2 regions of the Oceanobacillus longus genome follow, and region 1 is predicted to be linked to the other one. Evidence: predicted binding sites of a transcription regulator. Region 1 holds the regulator's gene; the other holds the start of a gene.

Region 1 (5,127 bases):
TAATTAATCCATCCGAAAAATGCAAGCAAAGTATGTTTTATTTTTCCATATTTTTAATAATATAAGTAGAGAAGATGATTTTAAAGTAAGACATACGATTATAATTCAGCATGCAAGTTATGTTAGAATGGGGGATATGTAAATGTAGAAGGCTGTTTTCTATAGGGTCGTTGTTTTAGCAACCATTTATAAAATAGCCAAGTAGAAAAAATTTAAAGGAGACGTTCATTTGGCTAGAAGATACTGGTACGTAATTCTCACTTATATTATTGTTCAATTTTCAGGCATACTCGGAGCCCCTTTGCTTTTAAACGTATTTCCGATCTCTGCTTTTGATGCTGTTGTTTATTGGACAATCTTTAGCTTTATTGCTGGTCTTGTTGTAATCCTGTTTATAATGAAACCAGATATGCAAATGCAAAGTGCCCGAAATGCTGCCACTACAGGTACCGTCATTCTTTGGTCTGTGCTTGGTATATTTATGGCTTTATTCGCTCAAGGTATTGCAGCTACAATTGAAATGGAAGTGCTAGGTATAGATCCAGGTTCAGCGAACACGCAACAGATTATGGATATTACCCGTGCCGCTCCATTATTTATGCTAATTCCAGCAATTATTGCACCAATACTGGAAGAATTAATTTTTCGTAAAATCATATTCGGTACTTTTTATAAACGAATGAATTTCTTTTTAGCCGGGCTGCTTTCCGCTCTTATCTTCGGATTCATTCATGGTGAACCGCAGCACATCTTAATTTATGCTTCGATGGGCTTTGTATTCGCATTTCTGTATGTAAAAACGAAGCGGATTCTAGTGCCAATTATCGTTCACGCTGGAATGAATACGATGGTTGTTCTTGCACAGTATTCACTGACTCCAGAGGAAATTCAACAACAACTGGACCAATTACAAACAATTTTCATTGGAGGATAATTAATGGGTAAGTCATTATTAATCAAAGCATTCATATACACACTGATGGGTACGACATTTATTTACATTGCAATTCAAAGTAAAGGCGATACGCTTTGGAATCCGGTTACGCTTATCTTTGCTGCAGTTGCAGCCATGGATTTCTGGGTAGTCTTTAAACTGCTGACACAATATTTTAAGTCTAAAAATAAAAAGGAGTAGAATGATAACATTCTGCTCCTTTTACTTATTCACTGTACATCTTTTAGCATATCGATCCAATCTTCTTTGTTATCTATCTTTTTATCCAATGTCGTATACCGTATAGCAAACAAGTCATTTTCTTTTATGAACACTCTCACAACCTCTTCCTGATCGAACAGTACCTCATCATCAGTTAAAGCGAATTCAATTACTCCTTCCTCTGATGTTTGTTCTAACGTGTTGAATTCTAAGCTATCTGTATGCACTTCGGTAAGATTGTTCTCCATTTCAGAAATGAAATTTTCTATGCCTATCTGATGATTTCCATCCTGGTAATAATGAATGGTTAATAATTCCGTTAAATTACTAAAGTCCTCATGCGATAGAAGATACTCTGCAATCGCTTCCCCATCTGCTTCCTGATAGTTTCCGAGCGTCCACCCACCATCATCAAATGGATTTTTCAGATTGGTAATGTAATCCGTATATTCCCCTTCCATCGTTACTTCTTCAGATAAGACATCTTCATCAAGTGTAATTACTTCTTCGACTTCTGTCTGATAGATTTTCCAATTTCCATTTTCATTTTTTAATACATGTATCCCTGAAGTTTTATTGTTTTGAAATTCGGGTCCTTCCATCTTTATCGTTGTCTGTATAAAAGAAACCCTTGCCTCTTCTTCCGTCCTTTCTTCTACAGAAAGACCGGAAAGCTCCATATCCAACTGATAATGGGATAATTGTTTCATTGTATCTACTCTTTGATTATATACAGGTGACTCACTATGTACCGTTTGCTTATATTCATTTTGGTTTCCATTTCTAAGTGCCTTTACATTATTCTCAATCACTGTAAATAATACCTCGTCTTCAGGGAGATTTTCCTGCAAATCTTCTTCCGTATCTTCCTCCATCTCTGCACGAACGGATTTATCAGACGATTCTTGTATACTTTCATCTTCTGAACATGCTGCAAGTACGAATGAAATAAAAATAAATAAAATAGTGGAAATCCCAAAGCGCCCCAATTTCTTCATAAAAAATTCTCCCATCTTTCATTAGATAATTAGATATACTCCAATTTGCAAAAAAATAAAGCCATCGAAATAATTACATTTCAATAGCATTATTATTATTTATCAAGTGAATAGTGTTTCAGAAAATATACGAGTGCCTGCAATTCGACAGCTAAATCAATATGATGTACGCGAATTGCTTTAGGGACGGTTATCCTCGCAGGTGTAAAATTAAGGATTCCAGTAATCCCCTTCTCTACCAGTTTATTGGCAATTGAATCCGCTTCAATAGCTGGTATGGTTAAGATTGCAACTTTAATATGATTTAATTTTTCATCGAGATCGTCGACATGATAAACGGGTATCCCACCAATATCGGTACCTACTTTTTCACGGTCAGCATCGAAAGCCATCGTAATGCGGATATTATTATTTTTCATAAAATTATAATTTAGGAATGCTGTACCAAGGTTACCTACACCAATTAAAGCCACTTCTGTAACTTCGTTTTGGTCCAAAGTACTTCTAAAAAAACCTAGTAAGTACTCGACATTGTAACCATAACCCTTTTTGCCTAGTGCACCGAAATAGGAGAAGTCTCTTCTGATTGTAGCAGAATCAACTTTTACTGCTTCACTTAATTCTTTGGATGAAACTCTTTTTTTACCTTGCTGATTTAAGTTATTCAGAAAACGATAGTATAGTGGCAAGCGCTTTGCAGTAGCTTGTGGAATTTTATTTTGATCCATTAAACTTTCCTCTTTTCGATCCTATAGTAAATGATATAAACGTATCCTATTCTATTTTAACAGAAATCCAGAAAGAAATCGTGATATTTTTCACAACCTGAGTTGCTTACTTAATTAACTATAAGATACACTATGAAGGATGGGGTGAATATTTATGATATTAATGCAATTAAACGACCTTTCAAAATCCTTCGGTGCAGAAGAAATTTTATCAAATATTAAACTAGAAATAAAAGATAAAGATCGTGTCGCCATTGTAGGTAGAAACGGTGCCGGGAAATCGACATTGTTAAAGATTATGGCTGGTGAATTATCCTATGATGAAGGAGATTTCTTTAAACCGAAAGACCTTACATTCGGCTATCTCTCCCAGCATATGACACTGGAGTCAGGTAAAACCATTTGGGATGAAATGATTGAGGTATTCTCGCATCTAAGGCGTCAGGAAAGCCAGCTTCGTTTGTTGGAAAAGGAAATGGAAAATGCTTCTAATTTAGCAGGGGAAGAATATGAAAAGTTACTTCAAGATTATGATAAACTTCAGCTCGCCTATCAGACTGGTGGAGGGTACACCTATGAATCAGACATAAAAACTGTTCTGACAGGGTTGAATTTCTTTGATTATGATTACAATACACCTATCATGGAGCTAAGCGGTGGTCAAAAGACACGCCTGGCATTGGGGAAACTCTTACTGCAAAAACCGCAACTGTTGATTTTGGATGAACCAACTAACCACCTGGATATCGATACGCTTTCCTGGTTGGAAAATTATTTAGTAAACTATCCTGGTGCCATTGTCATCGTTTCGCATGATCGCTATTTTCTAGACAAGACGGTTTCCATTGTTTATGAAATTGCACGGCACAAAACGAGTAAATATTATGGAAGCTATAGTAAGTATTTGGAGCAAAAGGCTTTAAATTACGAACAGGAATTAAAGGAATTTGAAAAGCAGCAAACAGAAATTAAGAAATTGGAGGACTTCGTACAACGAAATATTGTCCGAGCTTCTACTACAAAAAGAGCGCAAAGCCGGAGAAAGCAGCTCGAAAAAATGGATCGACTTGACCGTCCGCCTGGAGATGAATCTTCAGCATCATTTTCCTTTCAGATTGAAAAAAGAAGCGGAAATGACGTTTTAAAAATAGATCAACTGCGTTTAAGTTATGAAGATGAACAGGAACCTATTTTCTCCGATATTAAATTACATGTAAATCGTGGCGAGCGCATCGCACTCGTAGGGCCAAATGGAGTTGGTAAGACAACTTTATTAAAAGCTATATTAGGTAACCTAAAGTCTGATCGTGGGTCAATCCAACTCGGCACCAACGTCCAAATTGGTTATTATGATCAGGAACAGGCAGAGCTTGACAAATCAAAAAGCCTTCTACAGGAATTATGGGATGATTATCCTACAATCAATGAAAAAGATATTCGAACCATTCTCGGGAATTTTCTATTTTCTGGTGAAGATGTCCTTAAACCAGTTCACACATTAAGTGGTGGGGAAAAGGCCCGACTTGCTCTCGCAAAATTGAAAATGCAAAAGGCAAATCTGCTTATATTGGATGAACCAACAAACCATTTGGATATTGACAGCAAAGAGGTTCTTGAAGCTGCTCTTAATGATTTTCCCGGAACCATTATATTCGTCTCGCATGATCGCTATTTCATCAATAAAATTGCCGATCAGGTTGCTGAAATGCAACGAAACGGCATTTCAATGTATCTTGGAGACTATGACTACTACTTGGAAAAAAAGGAAGAAGAAGCAGAATTAAAACAACTTCAGCAGGAAAAGGAAATTGGTCCAGCTGTCGAAAATAAAAAGCTGAGTTTTAAAGAAGGAAAGCAACAGCAAAGTGAAAAGCGGAAAACAGAGCGTCGGATTGCTGAGCTTGAGGAAATGATTGAACGTTTGGAATTGGAAATTTCCGAAATGGAAGAGGAAATGACAAAACCTGAAGTATATCAGGACCATGAAAAATCATTGGAACTTACCCACAAAGTAAGCAGCACAAAACAAGAAGCTGAGCAATTAATGGAAGAATGGACTTCTCTTCAAGAGAACCTCTAAAACGATGAAACAGTTAAAAATAGAAAAACAGCAGTATCTTAAAGGATACTGCTGTTTTTCTATTTAAATAAATAATCGTTTTGAATGGTGTTCTCTACTGCCACCCGATACACGATACCTAACCCGATCATTGTGGATAAGACGGAACTCCCTCCATAGCTGATT
Region 2 (5,127 bases), on a different contig from region 1:
CCATTAATATCCGTTAAAATAATCAGTTGATCTGCGTGGACAAATCCACTAACTAAGGCTGACAGCATATCATTATCACCAAACGTCAACTCTTCAACAGACACGGTATCATTTTCGTTAATGATCGGTAAAATCCCTCTTTCCAAAAGCTCCATAATCGTTGCAAAAGCATTTCGATAGCGCTCCCGGTTGGAAAAATCACCTCTTGTTAATAGTAACTGAGCAGATGTAATTTTGTACGTGTTAAATTTTTCAATATATGTCTGGATTAACAGACTTTGCCCTACCGCCGCTGCTGCCTGCTTTCCTTTTAGTGTTACTGGTCTTGAGGAATAACCAAGTCTTGCAAATCCCGCTGCAACTGCACCTGATGATACGAGAATTACTTCATGGTTAGCATGACGAAGCGCAGCCAATGCATGAATATGATCATCGAGTTTTTGCTGATCGATTTCACCCTTATCATTTGTTAAAGAACTGCTTCCAATTTTGACTACGATTCTCTGTTTACTCATCATGCATTACCCCTAATTAAGTATTTATTAGAAAATTTGGTATTCGCTAAGCCTTTAGGCGAATGCCTTACTTGCAAATAAAAAAAAGCCCAATCATCCTATATTATAAGGACGAAAGAACTCTACTTCCGCGGTACCACCATTACTTGAATGTATGCACATTCCGCTTGAATCCATAACGCTGGAGAAGCGCCCGTGTATTGGCACGGGACTCTGCAGGCAGGTTCTGCGGATGGAATATGACAGGGTCTTCCAGCTGATAAACCCCGCTCTCTTTCATATCATTTGTCCGCATACTAATCCTTCATTAACGTTCGTTATTGTTGCTATCATTATGGATAGTAAAAGAGATTATGTCAATAGAAAAGTTATTAATCCAAATGTAAAGCATAAAAAAAGAGACTGCTTAAAAAATTAAGTCAGCCTCTTTCTATGCGTTTAATAATTGTGGCGCAGGATCATGTGGTTCACATCACATGTAATACGTTATCCTTCCGTCTTACACAAATCAGCTCATCGCTAGTTAAGTATAGCATTATTTTGAACGGGAGACCAGGTCTTTTTTTGAAAGCCAGGTTTATCTCCAAGCTCTTACGATTTATATTTTTGATTATAAACTTCTTCTCCTTCTATAATAAGATAGAAAGGAGAGATATTAACTATGTGTTTAATCAATTTTCAACTTCATGATCATTCTAACTATAAATTGGTAATAGCAGCTAATCGAGATGAGTTTTACGAGCGTCCAACCGAACAGGCTCACTATTGGAAAGACGATCCTGACATCCTGGCAGGTAGGGATTTATTGTTGATGGGGACATGGCTCGGAATTACGAAGAATGGCCGATTTGCCGCATTGACAAATTATCGGGATCCGAAATTGGAAGAAAAAAGGGAGTCATCACGTGGTGAAATCGTGACGGACTATCTGCAAAGCAACAAGACTTCCGAGGAATTTTTAAACGGATTAAGTAAAAACCGCGAGAATTATGCGGGGTTCAATGTTCTTATTGGAGACTCTGAACAGCTATTTTATTATAATAATATTCAAGACGAATATTCAAGAATCAGTCATGGCACACATGCTCTGAGTAACCATTTCCTTAATACCCCATGGCCAAAGGTAACAAAAGGAAGAAGTATGTTAAACGATTATCTCCAACAAAATAGGAAGGTTGATATTGAAAAACTATTTGATATTGTTTCGAATGCCGAAGAAGTAGACGATAAAGATTTACCGGAAACTGGCGTAGGTGTGGAATTGGAAAGAAAGCTGTCTCCTCTATTCATCCGAACACCTGATTACGGAACACGCTCTTCTACTGTTGTATTAATCGATCATAACAATCATGTCACTTTTGCGGAACGAACTTATGAAAAGGGAATTTTTCTAACTGAGAATCATTACACATTCGATATAAAAAAAGATTAACACGGTAACGCTTAGGGTAATTTAAATGTAGGCATATTCAATGTGCATTTGCACTTGAATTTAATTATTTTTGTTCACAAGATATTCATTTCGATGTTGAAAAGTTGCCATAAATAAACTACATTTCCGTTAGTTATAAGGTTATAATAAAACTATGTGCATTATTTAACAAACTAATAAAAAAAGCGCTTATTTATGCTCAGACAGTATACTTGCGTACTTAAAGAGGAGGATTTTGCATTGTTATTTGATGATCCAGTATACGCTAGCAGATTACTAACCCTCCTAACCCTGTCCTTTCACATTATCTATGCAACAATCGGGGTTGGAGTACCACTAATGATTATGATTGCACAATGGATTGGAATCAAAAAGAATGATAACCATTATATTTTAATGGCAAGAAGATGGGCGAAAGGTTTTGTTGTGACAGTTGCCGTTGGTGTTGTAACAGGTACGATTATTGGACTACAGCTTTCTTTACTGTGGCCTAGATTTATGGAACTAGCCGGTAACATTATTGCACTACCTTTATTTATGGAAGTATTTGCTTTCTTCTTTGAAGCAATTTTCTTAGGGATTTATTTATACACGTGGGATCGATTTGATAATCCCAAAAAACACTTCTTATTGTTAATCCCTGTTGCCCTTGGAGCAGGTATGTCAGCTTTCTTTATTACCATCGTAAATTCGTTTATGAATTCACCAGGTGGATTTGATATTGTGAATGGGCAACTGATGAATGCAAACCCATTAGCAGCAATGTTCACTGCATCCATGCCCACAAAGGTATCGCATGTTTTAGCTACAGCTTATATGACAGTAGCATTTATGCTCGCAGCGATTGCGGCTTTCAAGTTAATTAAAGGATCCAATCATGAATATCACAAAAAAGCGTTGTATATGACAATGAAAGTTGGTCTTGTATTCGCAATAGCTACTGCATTAATTGGAGATCTCTCCGGTAAATACTTAGCTGAATACCAATCAGAAAAACTGGCTGCTGCTGAATGGCATTTTGAAACAGAAGAAGGCGCACCATTGCTCATGTATGGCGTATTGGATGAAAATCAAGAAGTTAAGTATGCCATTCAGGTTCCGTTTGCATTAAGTATACTTGCCCACGGAAATCCTACATCTGAGGTTATCGGGTTGAATGAATTCCCTGTCGAAGAACAACCTCCACTGGTCATACATTATTTCTTTGACACCATGGTTACGATTGGCGGATTTATGATTTTCCTATCACTTGTTTACTGGATAGGTATTAAACGATCTTGGCCATTTGTTAAGGCAAATTGGTACCGTTGGCTCATTGTGCTCGGTGGACCATTATCCTTCCTTGCAATTGAAGCAGGATGGTGGATGGCTGAAGTTGGTCGACAACCTTGGATATTAAGAGGGATTATGACGGTCGATCAAGCAGCAACAACGAGTGAATATGTCGGACATATGTTTATCCTGTTTGCAGGTCTTTACCTTGTTCTTGGGATTGGGACAGTTGTCGTGCTCAGGCGAATTTTCAAAAATGATCCCGTGGAGAAAGAACTCGAAAAAATGCAGGGTGGTGATCCATCATGAGTTTAGAGATTCTTGGTATGTCCGTACTTTGGTTATTCCTGTTTGGATATGTCATTGTCGGTTCCATTGATTATGGCGCAGGTTTCTTTAATGCCCACAGCATCATTACAGGCAAACAGCATATCTTATCAAAAATAATTCAACGGTATCTTTCCCCTGTTTGGGAAGTGACAAATGTATTCTTTGTCTTCTTTTTCGTAGGAATTGTTGGGTTCTTTCCACAATCAGCATACTATTTCGGAACGATACTACTCATTCCAGGAAGTATTGGTTTGATATTGCTTGCAATTCGGGGTTCCTACTATGCCTTTGAATCGTATGGAACTAGCGGTCACAGGGGATATGCATTTATGTATGGAGCTTCAGGCTTATTGATTCCAGCTTCTTTATCCATTGTGCTGACTATTTCAGAAGGTGGTTTTGTAAGCCTTGTTGACGGAAATCCGGTACTGGATTATGTAGCCTTATTCACGAGTCCATTAACATGGTCAATTGTTGTTCTTAGTATTGCAGCTGTACTTTATATCTCGGCTGTATTCCTTACTTGGTACGCAAATAAAACCGGTGACGTGAAAGCTACTGATCTCATGCGAAAATATGCAATCGGTTGGTCGATACCCTTAATCATTGCAGCTAGTGGAATTATCTATGAGTTGAGTTCACATAATGAAGAACACTTTTCCAGGATCATGGATCTTTGGTGGATGTTCGCCCTATCCTTTGTATTATGGCTTGGAACCGTTTGGCTTCTATGGAAACGGAAAAATTATGGACTTGCGTTCGGCTTTCTTGTAGGACAATTCGCTTTGGCATTTTTCGCATATGGAATATCACATTATCCATATTTACTTTATCCACATCTGACAATATATGAAGGATTCACCAATACAGCAATGGCAATCTCACTTGTCGTCGTATTTATTCTGGGAATGGCTCTCCTGCTCCCATCATTATATTTATTATTGAAACTATTTCTATTTGATAAGAACTATGTACAAGGAAATAAAAATAAGGAGGAGTAATCCAGATGTTTAACGATTTTCTAATTTTTGTTGCTCCCTTTCTCATTATTATCGTTGCGATCGCACTCGCATTTTTGGTAGCTGGTAAAGATGAAATAGTTACGAAGAAGGATTAACGAAATGCAACGATGTAACCTAATTTAAAAAGGCAGTCTAAAGGTGGTGTACTTTAGACTGCCTTTTTCTTATGGGTATAGAGGAGATTTCCGACTCCCATAAGTGCTCCTACTCCCCTAGAAATACACTCTTTTCAATCTCTTTCATCTGTTGGAAGTAGCCTTTTTGATTCATCAATTCTTCATAAGTTCCGGATTCAATAATTGTTCCCTGTTCCATTACGATAATTTGATCCATTTTCTCTAGACCTGTAAGTCGGTGACTTATAAGAATAACGGTATCATCTTTCGCGACTTCAAAAAGATTCTGATACAGTTTAGACGCTGTTATTACATCAATCGATGAGGTCGGTTCATCCAATAACCAGAAAGGGGCTTTCCGTGCCATTACTCTGGCTATTGCTAAACGTTGCTTCTCTCCACCCGAAAGATTTCCCCCTTTTTCCAGCACCTGATCATCC

Evidence for each region. Region 1 encodes Rex, which represses fermentation and respiration genes when NADH is low (regulators of the CRP and FNR family bind a similar motif). Its sites were predicted from a motif close to TTGTGAAATATTTCACAA; they were not measured.
Region 2: the regulator Rex is predicted to act here: its motif matches at 2,102-2,119, upstream of ACFOUV_RS12500 (cytochrome ubiquinol oxidase subunit I).

The regions. Positions count from the first base shown of each region.
Region 1 covers NZ_JBHSAO010000015.1:32,500-37,626, forward strand. The annotation lists gene ACFOUV_RS16945 (CPBP family intramembrane glutamic endopeptidase) at 230-934, shown strand; gene ACFOUV_RS16950 (YdiK family protein) at 938-1,135, shown strand; gene ACFOUV_RS16955 (hypothetical protein) at 1,165-2,154, opposite strand; gene ACFOUV_RS16960 (redox-sensing transcriptional repressor Rex) at 2,250-2,882, opposite strand; gene ACFOUV_RS16965 (ABC-F family ATP-binding cassette domain-containing protein) at 3,037-4,962, shown strand; gene ACFOUV_RS16970 (FtsW/RodA/SpoVE family cell cycle protein) at 5,022-5,127, opposite strand, start outside.
Region 2 covers NZ_JBHSAO010000008.1:382,808-387,934, forward strand. The annotation lists gene proB (glutamate 5-kinase) at 1-515, opposite strand, end outside; gene ACFOUV_RS12495 (NRDE family protein) at 1,177-1,947, shown strand; gene ACFOUV_RS12500 (cytochrome ubiquinol oxidase subunit I) at 2,188-3,528, shown strand; gene ACFOUV_RS12505 (cytochrome d ubiquinol oxidase subunit II) at 3,525-4,550, shown strand; gene cydS (cytochrome bd oxidase small subunit CydS) at 4,556-4,666, shown strand; gene cydC (thiol reductant ABC exporter subunit CydC) at 4,776-5,127, opposite strand, start outside.